DNA from 2 places in the Vibrio orientalis CIP 102891 genome. Region 1 is predicted to be linked to the other one. Evidence: predicted binding sites of a transcription regulator. Region 1 holds the regulator's gene; the other holds the start of a gene.
What was found. Region 1 encodes CRP, which controls carbon source genes, mostly activating them, when cyclic AMP is high. Its sites were predicted from a motif close to TGTGANNNNNNTCACA; they were not measured.
Positions count from the first base shown of each region.

Region 2: a site for CRP is predicted at 1,663-1,678, ahead of cdd (cytidine deaminase). Genes of this name have one in related genera too.

Region 1 covers NZ_ACZV01000003.1:58,753-66,395, reverse strand. Annotated here, with positions in the region: gene astA (arginine N-succinyltransferase) at 177-1,196, shown strand; gene astD (succinylglutamate-semialdehyde dehydrogenase) at 1,232-2,689, shown strand; gene VIA_RS02400 (DUF1338 domain-containing protein) at 2,881-3,672, shown strand; gene crp (cAMP-activated global transcriptional regulator CRP) at 3,884-4,516, opposite strand; gene VIA_RS02390 (phosphoribulokinase) at 4,758-5,627, opposite strand; gene VIA_RS02385 (YheU family protein) at 5,710-5,922, opposite strand; gene VIA_RS02380 (hydrolase) at 5,963-6,946, opposite strand; gene VIA_RS02375 (TIGR02444 family protein) at 6,970-7,449, opposite strand; gene VIA_RS02370 (ABC transporter ATP-binding protein) at 7,446-7,643, opposite strand, start outside.
Region 2 covers NZ_ACZV01000005.1:832,325-837,631, forward strand. Annotated here, with positions in the region: gene VIA_RS14655 (cyclic di-GMP phosphodiesterase) at 1-572, shown strand, start outside; gene cdd (cytidine deaminase) at 619-1,506, opposite strand; gene VIA_RS14665 (CidB/LrgB family autolysis modulator) at 1,750-2,427, opposite strand; gene VIA_RS14670 (CidA/LrgA family protein) at 2,427-2,792, opposite strand; gene sbcB (exodeoxyribonuclease I) at 2,934-4,358, opposite strand; gene VIA_RS14680 (L-cystine transporter) at 4,503-5,307, opposite strand, start outside.

The DNA.
Region 1 (7,643 bases):
CATATCGACATAAATAGTGTCATCCTCAAGAGGGAGGCACGACCGAGTTGGGGATCTCCTACATCGCGTTGAGGGATTCCCTATCACGTTCGTTCCTTACTGTAGGGAATGACGAAGTCAAAGTATAAACAGATAACTAATGAGTACTAGCGTTCACGCATCAGGAGGGAGTATCGATGCTGGTTGTTCGCCCTATCGCAATGTCGGACTACGACGCGCTGCACACGTGTGCGGTTGAGTCTGGTCATGGATTTACATCTCTACCGGTTAACGAAGAATTGTTAACTAACCGTATTACTCATTCAGAATATAGCTTCACAAAGCCAGAGGTCACAGAGCCCGGTGATGAAGGCTATCTGATGGTGGGCTTTGATAGTGAAACCGGTGAAGTCGCTGGTTGTACAGGTATCGAAGCATCAATTGGTTGGGATGTACCTTTCTACTCATATCACATCAGTACCGTGGTGCATTCATCACCGAAACTGGGTGTGAATAACGTCGTTAAGCTACTGACGTTCGGCAACAACTACACAGGTTGTAGTGAGATTTGTACACTATTCTTGAGACCAACATTCCGCGGTGGTTTGAATGGCCGCCTAATGTCGAAGTGTCGTTTTCTAATGATGGCAGAGCATCCACACCGTTTCTCTAAAACCGTGTTTGCTGAAATGCGTGGTGTCTCTGATGAAGAAGGTAATTCGCCATTCTGGCAGTGGCTGCAAGAGCACTTCTTCTCGATTGATTTCACTATGGCCGATTACCTAACCGGTATTGGTAAGAAAGGCTTTATTGCTGATCTCATGCCAAAGTTGCCAATTTACATCAACTTATTGAGCAAAGAAGCGCAAGCGGTGATTGGTCAAGTCCATGACAACACTAAACCAGCCCTACGCCTACTGGAAAAAGAAGGGTTTACTTGCCGCAACTACGTCGACATTTTCGATGGTGGCCCAACGGTTGAATGTGATGTGCGTAATATTGAATCCGTGCGTCACTCTATCCGTGCCAAAGTGACGATTGCAGAGCATACCAGCTCGCAAGATTACCTGATTTCTAACACCTCGTTTGAAGACTTCCGCGCAGCGGCAGCAAAAGCGGCCCATGACCATGAGTCAGAGTCAGTTATTTTATCGCCTGAAGTGGCCCAAGCACTGAAAGTAAACGAAGGCGACTATGTTCGCATGCTAGCTCAGTAACGCTGAGATTAAGAACAAATTTGAAGGAACAAGTTATGACACATTGGATTGCAGGTGAATGGGTTGCAGGTCAAGGTGAGTCAATGAACTCGCAAAGCCCATACAACAATGACGTCATCTGGCAAGGTGAAAGTGCCACTCCAGAGCAAGTTGAGCAAGCCGTTTCAGCAGCACGCAGTGCGTTTGTGGGTTGGAAAAAAATGAGCTTTGCTGAGCGTGAAGCGATTGTTCTAGCCTTTGCCGAGAAGGTAAAAGAGAACAGTGAGCAGATTGCTGAAATCATCGCTAAAGAGACCGGCAAACCGATTTGGGAAACGCGCACAGAAGCGGCAGCGATGGCAGGCAAGATTGCTATCTCTATTCGTGCTTACCATGACCGTACTGGTGTAGCGCAGCGTGAAGCCGCCGGCAACCAAATTGTCCTTCGCCACCGTCCACTCGGCGTGATGGCCGTATTTGGTCCATATAACTTCCCTGGTCACTTACCTAATGGTCACATTGTACCTGCGCTTCTGGCGGGTAACACCGTGGTATTTAAACCTTCAGAGCAGACGCCGCTAACCGGTGAGTTTGCAATGAAGCTATGGGATCAAGTTGGTCTACCAAAAGGTGTTATTAACCTTGTACAAGGTGCGAAAGAAACCGGGATTGCACTGGCAGACTCTAAAGGTCTTGATGGTGTGCTGTTTACCGGCAGCGCTAATACTGGCCATATCCTGCATAAACAGTTTGCCGGTCAGCCGGGTAAAATGCTGGCGCTAGAAATGGGCGGTAACAACCCGATGGTGATTTCAGAAAACTTTGGCGAAGTCGATGCCACTGTTTATACCATTATCCAATCTGCCTTTATTAGTGCAGGCCAGCGTTGTACTTGTGCGCGTCGCCTGTATGTTCCTGTCGGTGAAAAAGGTGACTTACTGGTGAGCAAACTGGTGGACGCGACCAACAAGATTCGGGTCGATCAGCCATTTGCAGAGCCTGCTCCATTTATGGGGCCGCAGATTTCTAAAGCAGCTGCTGACTTTATCCTTGCCGCACAAGCGAATCTGCAAAAGCTTGGTGGTGAGAGTCTGGTGGAAGCGAAAGCGGGTAACGCTGCGTTTGTGACACCGGGTATCATCGACGTTACCGCGATCGCAGAGCTGCCAGATGAAGAGTACTTTGGTCCATTGCTACAAGTTGTTCGTTACCAAGGTCTAGATAAAGCGGTAGAGCTAGCCAATGATACGCGCTTTGGTCTATCGGCAGGTCTTGTGTCTACCGATGACAGCGAGTGGGAATACTTTGTTGACCACATCCGCGCAGGCATCGTTAACCGTAACCGCCAACTAACGGGCGCAAGTGGTGATGCACCGTTTGGCGGTCCGGGCGCATCGGGTAACTTACGCCCAAGTGCTTACTACGCAGCTGATTACTGTGCTTACCCTATGGCATCAATGGAAGGTGGAGAGACAATTCTGCCTGCGACATTGAGCCCAGGGGTTGAGCTATAAAAATTAGGTCATAGAACCTAAGTTAGGGAATTCCCTTCTTCCTCCCTGAGCAGGGAGGCTTTTAACGTCACAGGTTGAAGGCTATCAGACTGATTATCTGGACAAATCGGTTTGGTAGCCTCTTTTATAACTTAACCAATAATAATAACGACTAACCCTATAACGTAAACAACCGTAAACAAGGAGGCGTTATGACGCCAGATGCTTTATTCCAATCGTTATGGAAGGACTATATTCAACGCCTGTGTCCCTCTGCTGAAAAAGTGCATCAACTACTGCAAGAAGATGAAGCACTGATCAATGACCATATCGCGTTACGCACTTTCAATGTCGAGCCATTGGGTATCGCAACTTTAGCGCAGCCTTTCTTAGACGTAGGCTACAAGCCTTGTGGTGACTATCTGTTTGAAAGTAAGAAGTTGGTAGCTAAGCACTTTGAGCATCCAGACCCAAAACAGCCAAAAGTGTTTATCAGTGAGCTAAAAGTGGAAGAGTGTTCACAAGCACTGCAATCTATCGTTGCTAAGCTTGTTGAGCAATTGGACACCAGTAAGCTAAAAGGTCATGAGTTCTTGTCTGGCGGTCGTTTATGGGATCTTAGCTACGCAGATTTCCAAACGCTTGCGGCAGAGAGTGAGTACGCTTCTTGGCTAGCGGCGCATGGCTATGGTGCCAACCACTTTACGGTTAGCGTCAACCAACTGAATGCATTTGAGGAAGTCGTGGGTGTCAACAATCACCTACGTGATGCTGGCTTTACCATTAACGAGTTTGGTGGTGAAGTGAAAGGCTCTCCAGAGGTACTGCTAGAACAATCTTCGACTATGGCGGATAAAGTTGCAGTGCAGTTTACTGAAGGGACTGAAATCATCCCCGGTGGTTTCTATGAGTTTGCTAAGCGCTATCCAATGACAAATGGTGAACTTTACCCAGGTTTTGTTGCAGCATCTGCAGATAAGATTTTCGAAAGTACCAACGGGTAAAAGTAGAAGTGAGAACGGACTTCTCCCTAGTGAGAGTATCCGTCATTCCATAGACCGACGAAGGAGGGAGTAGGGAATCTTCATCGGTTGACTTGGTTATTTAAAGAGATCCCCAACTCGGTCGTCCCTCCATCTCGGGGATGACGCAAATAAACAAAAAGCCACCAATGTCTCCATTGGTGGCTTTTAAAATTTTAACGGTTAATCGAAATTAACGAGTACCGTATACAACGATTGTCTTACCGTGAGCAGAGATTAGGTTCTGCTCTTCTAGCATCTTCAAGATACGACCAACGGTCTCACGAGAACAGCCAACGATTTGACCAATCTCTTGACGAGTGATCTTAATCTGCATGCCGTCTGGGTGAGTCATTGCGTCAGGTTGTTTCGCTAGGTTTAGTAGCGTCTGAGCAATGCGGCCCGTTACGTCTAGGAATGCTAGGTCACCCACTTTTTGGCTAGTCACTTGTAGGCGGCTTGCCATTTGCGCTGAAAGGCGCATTAGGATGTCTGGGTTAACTTGAATTAGTTGACGGAACTTCTTGAAAGAGATTTCTGCTACTTCACAAGGAGACTTAGCACGAACCCAAGCAGTACGCTCTTGATCTTCTTCGAATAGACCAAGCTCACCGATAAAGTCACCTTGGTTTAGGTAAGAAAGAATCATTTCCTTACCTTCTTCGTCCTTGATAAGAACCGCAACAGAGCCTTTAACGATGTAGTACAACGTCTCAGCTTTTTCGCCCGCATGAATTAGCGTGCTTTTTGATGGGTACTTATGAATATGACAGTGTGAAAGGAACCACTCTAATGTTGGGTCGGTTTGAGGTTTACCTAGAACCATAATATCTCACTTCCTCTGCAGGGTACGCTTGTCGCTTTCCATGTTTTAGCAAAGCCTTAAATAGGCCTACTAGGATAAGAGCACTTTACAAATGCTGCAAGCTATCTTGTGTTTCGGTAAGAAATAGTATCCTTTTTCGAAAACGATTTCTTGATTTTAATCGGGTCCAACGACGTATTTACTACGCAAAACTGTGCACATGATCACGGTATGAAAAGTAATCGTGTTCTAGCTGTGAGTATTAGCCAATTTTGCCCGTTTCGATTAATTGTTGAAGAATCGGTCGTACGATTAATTCCATCGCAAAACTCATCTTACCGCCGGGTACAACTATGGTGTTATGGCGCGACATAAACGAGCCATCAATCATTGCCAGTAGGTAAGGGTAATCAACATTTTTGATGCCGCGAAGGCGAATCACCACAAAACTCTCATCTAGGCTTGGAATGCCTTTGGCGTTAAGTGGATTTGACGTGTCGACAGTCGGGACGCGCTGAAAGTTAATATGAGTACGAGAAAACTGTGGTGTGATGTAGTTCAGGTAGTCATCCATTGAACGAACAATCGAGTCCATCACCGCTTCACGTGAATGGCCTCTATCGCGGGTATCGCGGACAAATTTCTGAATCCACTCAAGGTTAACGATCGGTACCATACCAATCAGGAAGTCGACATGTTGAGCGACATTAACGTCACCATCAACGACACCGCCATGCAGGCCTTCGTAAAATAGAACGTCTGAGTTTTCCGGTAGATCTTGCCAAGGGGTAAAGGTGCCCGGCATTTGATTGTAAGGGACGGCTTCGTCAAAAGTGTGTAGGTAACGTCGCACTTGGCCTGTGCCTTCTTGACCGTACTGACGAAAGAACTCCGCCAGACCACCAAAGTCATTAGCTTGCGGGCCAAAATAGCTGATATGACGACCCTGCTCACGCGCTTTACGGATTTCGACATCCATTTCTGGACGAGTGAAACGGTGAAAACTATCCCCCTCAACCCATGCTGGTTTAACGTTCATCATGTTGAACATCTTGCGGAAAGCTTCAGAGGTAGTAGTGGTTCCGGCACCGGACGAACCAGTAACGGCAATAATAGGGTGTTTTGCTGACATGACAAACCTTGTCTGAGAATACGTTCCTGTAATCGACGTCCACTATAGCATGCTTTGCTTGGACGTCACTGTATGCAGTTCTCTAAAATCTATTTTTGAGTTGGATATCGACCGTTTCATGTAACTCAGAGAAAACCACCACGGCGTCTCCTGACTCAAGTTGTTTTTTGATTTGGTCAATTTTGCTTTGCAGGGAAATCTCTACCGTACCGTAGTCTGTCCCTTCGCGCAGGACAAATTCTTTGATTAAGTTGTCCAGCGTGTCTGGATCGATTTGTTGCCAAGGAACAATCATAAATACCTCTAGATTTTATGTTCGTTATAGACGCTCGCTATTATGCCGAAACCGCCAAACTTTCATAGTAGGCAGGCAGAGCTTCTTCTAACCAGAAACGCGGCTTTATTGCAGTACCAGTGACAAAACCGACGTGGCCGCCTTGGTCAAATAAGCGATAGTCGATGTTCTCAGGCAGCACATACTTCGGGATCACGGCATCCGTCATAAACGGATCGTCTTTGGCGTGAATGATCTGAGTTGGCAGAGTGATCTCTTTAAGGCGATGGATACCTGAGCATTGATGGTAGTAATCTTCGGCGTCTTTAAAGCCATGCAGTGGCGCGGTAATCAAGTCATCAAACTCGTACAGTTTTGTGACTCGTTTAATGTTGTGATAGCTCAGACCTAGCTCTCCTTTAAGTAAGTGGTGCTTTTGCAGTGCGCTCTTTTTCAACGAAGAGAGTAGGTAGTTTTTATACAGCTTAGAAAAGCCTTGTTCGATGCGCTCCGAACACGCGGAGAGATCCAGCGGAGCTGAAACGATGGTCGCCGCGTCAATTAGCGGATTGTCTAGATACTTGGCTAGATAGTTAGCCAGCATATTGCCACCAAGTGAGATGCCGACAGCCACTTTGGTTTGATTAGGAAAAAGTGTATCAAGGTGCTCAAGAAAGAAACGTGCGTCTTCGACTTCTCCAGAATGGTAAGCCCGAGCCAGTTTGTTGGGCTTGCCGCTACAGCCGCGAAAATGCATCATGACCGACAACCAGCCTTGTTTAGCAAAGGCATTCATTAAACCGTTGGCGTAAGGGCTGTAAAAGCAGCCTTCTAAACCGTGAAACAGGACAAAAATTGGTTTATCCAGTTTGCCTTTGTCGGCTTGATTGAGATCTTCGCTCCAAGCGATATCCAAAAAATCTCCATCAGGGGTATCAAGTGTTTGCCACACTGGCTCAAATAACGCTTTCTTACGAATAAATCTTGGCGCTAGGGTTTGAAGGTGTGGATTGGTTAATCCTTTAGCCGCAACAAATTGAGTCATAAGAGTCCTAAGGTCGGTAGAGCTTATAGATTGGCAATGTTATTGATAGGTTCTGCAAAGGCAGAGTAGAGCTGCTCGCCGCCGAGTTGGCGACAATAGCGTAAGACAAGCGGTTCGCTATGATTCGTTTCTAGATGAATACTGTTGATGCAGTCAACCAGATCAGATTGCTGCTGTTTTTCTAATTGCAGTTCAAATTGGAGAGATTCGCGATAGAGCGTATCAGGGAGGTGGAGTTTTAGCTTGCGTCTTAACTCACGGTAGCTAAGCAGCAGTGCTTCAGAACGACCTAAACACTCTTCAACGCGGTGCCAGTCTTGTTCTTGGAAACAGATCTGCTGCTCGTCGAGCCATTTGAGCAGCAGCAGTAAGTTCACATTGCCTTTAAATTGGTTCTGAAGATTCAAGCACGCCTCTTTGACTTCTCGCACGCTGTAATACTGCAAACTGAATTGCCATAAGCGTTCAAGGGTTAAAGAAATTTCGACGTGCTTTGAACTCATAGGCTATTGAACTCCTGTTCCATCTGTTCTAGTTCTTCTTGGAGAGACATCCACTCCATTTCGACATCTTCAAGTTCACTTTTGCTGTTAGCCTGAACAGCGAGTACTTGGTTAAGTTTAGCTTTATTTTCGGCTTCATAAAGGGCGTTGTCAGACAATTGCGTCTCCGCCTCAGCTAATGCTGTGCCTAACTT
Region 2 (5,307 bases), on a different contig from region 1:
CTGCAAAATTGACGGCTGAAGAGTTCGAGCACATGAAATTGCACCAAGTATTCGCAGGTGAAATTATTGTGACTGTCGATGGCTTAAGTGACGTAAGTCGAGATGTGTGCCTAATGCACCATGAAAAGCTCGACGGTACCGGTTATCCGAATGGGCTAACAGCAGACCAGCTCCCAACACATGGACGCATGAGCTGTATCGTTGATATCTATGATGCGTTGACGGCAGACCGTTGTTACAAGCAGGGGATGAGTCCGGCAGAGGCGTTTAAGATTTTGCTTAGTCTGACGCCCAACCATCTTGATAAAGAGTTGGTCTACAAATTCATTAACTGTATCGGTGTGTATCCGGTAGGAGCGATTGTGGAACTGAGTGATGGTCGAGTAGGCATAGTCTGGACCTCTAATTCGAATGAGCCACTTAAGCCAGAGATCAAATGCTTCTACTCACGAAAATATAAACGCTTTATCGATGTCGCGTTTGTCAATTTAAAGAGTTCACCAGTGAAGATTGAAAGGGCTATTGCCCAAAGTCAACTTGAGGTGGATGCCACTCGATTCTATGAAGCTTAAATATAGAATGGCTAAAAACTAAAAAGGCGCTGTTTAGCGCCTTTTCTTATAGTTCCAAATAACTCATTGGGATATCTGGGTTCAATGCTTCTAGCGTTGATTGTGTCGTCGCTAAGTGACTAATTGTCCCTTCAGACACTTCAACTAATGCAGCAGATTCAATATCTTCAAACTTTTGGCGGTCAAGCAGCAGCTGAATCAAAGCAACTTGAAGTGGTGGCAGGCTAGGGTTGAAGGCTGCATTTTCGGCGTAAGCGCCTTGATACACTTTACCATTCGCCATTTTCAGTGCGATACCACTTAGGTTATGAGTATACGGAGCATGACTGCGATTAAGAGCGGCAATGGCTAGCTGTAGCACTTCATCATCTTCTTGGCTCTGTTTGCCATGATCAATGTTAGTCATTAATGCGGACGTGATACCAAGATCTGCAGGGCCAAATGATTCAGGTAGGTACTCTTGCAATGATTTGCTGTCACGCTCAGGCAGTTGAATTTGCAATTTATCGGCGGTTGAAAGCTCGTTCATAAATTGGCGGCAATGTCCGCATGGGCTGAAGTTGATGGTGATGTCTGCAACACCTTGTTCACCCTTCATCCAAGCGTGGCTGATCGCTGACTGCTCTGCGTGTACGGTTTGACCTAACTGCACACCATCAAACTCAACGTTAGCACCGAAATACAGTTTACCTGATAGACCACGAACAATCGCACCAACATAAAAGTTAGACAGTGGTGCGTACGAGTAAGCAGCCGCGAATGGAAGTAGCGCGACGCGAAGCTCTGCGTCTTCAAGGCCTGAAATGGCTAACAGCTGTTCAAATTGCTCGGAAGAAAGCGTCGCGTCAAAATCGTCAGCAAGAAGGATAGGAGATAGGAAATCTGCTACGTTTTTTGGCGCTTCAGCTAACGCCTGTTCAATGCGGCTTCTCATAGTGAATCCTTTAAATAACTAAATTGATATCTTTGAGTTTAGAGCGTGAATGCAGGCAATAAACCACGATATTGGTATTACATTTTAGGTAAAACGAAGAATACTTCAGAGATATAGATCACACATATAAATGTAACGATTGATTGAATTACATAATTAGAGTGAGCTCACACATGATAACGATTGCATTGAATCATTTCGTGATATGTATCGAGCTGCAATACGCAACTCGATACATTTTAGTTAGGCAGATAGCCATACTGCGAGGGTAAAGAACGACGGCGCTAGGATAGAAGTAATGACGCCACAGACCACTAACGCAAGTGAGCTAAACGCTGCATCTTGGGGATCTTTCTCAGCGCAAGTTGCGGTACCTAGGGCGTGAGAAACGGTGCCCATGGTTAACCCTTTGGCAATAGGGTGAGTGATGTTGAGAAGATTATAGATTGGGTAAGCCATAATTGCGCCAAACAGACCAACAATCAGTACCAAGATCGCTGCAATCGCTGGCTCACCGCCTAAGTGGCTAGAGACTTCCATTGCAATCGGGGTGGTCACCGATTTACCTAATAGGCTGGCAATTAACGAAATATCCGCTTTCAGGTAGACAGCAATCATCGATGCGGTGAACATCGACATCACACTGCCGACACCACACGCCAACATGATAATTCGCCAGTTGGCGCGGATCTGCGGCAACTGTTCATAAAGTGGAAACGCCAACGCAACGACAGCCGGCTGGAGCAGATAGTTAATCCATTGGTTGTCAGCATAGTAGGTTTCGAACGGCACTTTTAAGTAAGTCAGGATCGGGATAATGACCGCAATGCTGACTAACAGTGGGTTCATAAATGGGCTATTAAACTTCTGGCAAAGCCAACGAGCGGCAAAGAAGACAGCAATTGTAACCAGTAACCACATTATTTTTGCCCTCCTTTAAGCATGCGATCCAGCATTAAGCCGAGTAGGACTAAAACAATTAGCGTACCACCAACAGCGCTGGCTAAAATTGGCAGAGCGTTAGCAATTAACATATCAAAATGCTGCATCAGTCCGACACTGATAGGGACAAACAACAACACCATGTAGCGAATGAATAAGGTCGCACCTGGCTTAACCCAATCAGATGGGACTAAGCCACTCGCCATGAGGCCGAAAAGGATCAACATACCAATGATGCTGCCTGGAATTGAAATATCGAGAAGGTGTTGAATGTTAATGCCGGCCAACAGGCAGAGAAATATCAAGCCGATGGAGACGACATATTGAAGCAAGGTTTTCGCCATAATCTAGTGATGTCCAACTGTGAGCTTTCAGTCGGATGAAAGCTCTAATGATTTCAGAGCCTAATCCCTAGTTTTTATTAGATTGGGTGATTAGGCATTCTTGTAGGGGCAGGACTTGGTCAGTATTGTTCTATTTTGTTTCTAGGATACTCGCTTTTGTACGTATTGGTAGATGGATTTTAAAATAGCGATCTTCTTTTGATCACTCTCATGCTCGTGAACTAAGTTTTCCAGATTAAGCATGTAGTCTTCAATACGACTTTCGAAGTAGTCACGACAGTGATTTGCCCAGCGCTGCTGCTCAGATTCATCTAATGTCCAAGGGAAGTTTCGTGCTCTATAGCGAAATAACAGTGGGTCAATTCGTTGATCGTTAAACGTAATATCAAGAGCTGTGAGGTTATTCGGATCAGTCTCACGAATAATATCCATGGCAGTCTTGTCCGCCGGTGAGAAGAAACCATCGTATAGCATGGTATCGACATCAGAACTCTTTTCATATTCACGCTCGGCGCTATAAAGGCCAATCAGCTTTTCACGCACCTCAGGGTGTTGACGAAGCAAGGCGAGATTGTTCAGGCATTGCTCGCGGTCAATACCAATCTTTTCGGCGTTCTCAGCCGTTAATGTTTTAGCAGGCGCAAGAATAGGGCACTTGTTGAGGTGAATCAGTTTAACGGGTACCGGCAGCTCGTCTGGGCCCAACTCAGAGTGTTTGGTGTATAGACGTTCGTTTAGCTGCTCAACGTCAAGATCAAGTAGCGCTTGCGGGTCTTTCGCTAGGTCGACACAAATCACCGCATTTTGGTTAGTTGGGTGCCAAGCGACAGGAACAACCCAACTGGTGTAGTTACACTCTTTACCAAGCATGCCTGACACATGCATCAGCGGCGTCATGTTAACGATATCAACCAGCTCATTTAGTTTACGCTTATGGCGCATGCTTAAGAAGTAATCGAAAAGCTTAGGTTGCGCAGCTTTGACTTTTTTCGCCATTTCAATCGTAGCAATAACGTCGGCCATCGCGTCGTGGGCATTTTCGTGCTCAATGCCATTTTCTTTTGATAAATGTTCTAGTTTAAAGCTGATAAAACCTTCGTCATTTACTGGCCACTCAATCCCTTCAGGGCGAAGTGCGTAACAAGCGCGCATTACATCTAACAGATCCCAACGCGAGTTGCCGTTTTGCCAGCTCCACGCATACGGGTCGATAAAGTTGCGGTAACAGGTGTAGCGTGTGACCTCATCATCGAAGCGAATGCTGTTGTAACCCAAATTAATGGTATTTGGCGTCGCCAACTGTTCATGGATCTTGGCGATAAACTCGGGCTCTGACAAACCCTGCGTTTCAGCGGTTTGCGGAGTGATACCTGTGATCAGCGCAGCTTCTGGATGAGGAAGATAATCCGCCGGAGGTTGGCAATAAATAACAAGAGGCTCACCAATAATATTGAAATCCATATCGGTGCGCACACCCGCAAATTGACACGGACGGTCTTTAGCAGGGCTAGTTCCCCACGTTTCATAGTCAAAGAAGAAAAACGTAGGCTGGTGCTCTTGTCGCATTATCTATTACCAAGTGTTTGAAATTCACCTGGGTATTAGACCATTGCGCTAACGTCATAGCAAACGAGATAAGGGCAAATCAGTTCAAATGATAAAAAAATGGCCGACAAATGATGTCGGCCATTAGATATGAAGTAAATGAACTTACGCTTGCTGCGTTTCCAACTGTTCATCGGAAGCTTTTTTCTTCATTAAGCGGCTGGTAATCGTACCTGCTGTCATTGCGCCTGATACATTAAGCGCGGTACGAGCCATGTCGATTAATGGTTCGATAGAGATAAGTAGCGCGGCAATAGTAACTGGTAGACCCATTGCAGGTAGCACGATAAGAGCAGCAAATGTTGCGCCGCCGCCAACACCAGCAATACCAAATGAGCTCACCACAATAATAGCGACAAGAGACAGAATGAAATTGATTTCCATTGGGTTGATGCCAACCGTTGGTGCAACCATGACCGCTAGCATTGCAGGGTAGATACCCGCACAGCCGTTTTGACCGATGGTCGCGCCAAATGAAGCCGATAGGTTAGCAATCGCTGGTGGTACATTCAGTTTATTGATCTGCGCTTCGACGTTCAGCGGAATAGTTGCCGCCGAGCTGCGAGAAGTAAACGCGAACGTCAGTACTGGCCAGATTTTCTGGAAGTACTCTTTAGGACTCACGCCAACAAAAGAGACCAAAATACCGTGTACAACGAACATCAACAGAATCGCAACGTAAGAGGCAACGATAAAACCAAGCAAATTAAGAATGTCTGATGCGTTAGACGTAGCAACAACTTTCGCCATCAGAGCAGCAATACCATACGGCGTTAGTGCCATGATCATCTTAACCAAACGCATCACGATCGATTGAGACGCTTCAACAAAGGTGCGGATTGGTGATTCAAGCTCTTCTTTTTCGGCCATCACTTTACGTGCAGCAATACCTGTTAGCACGCCAAAGATA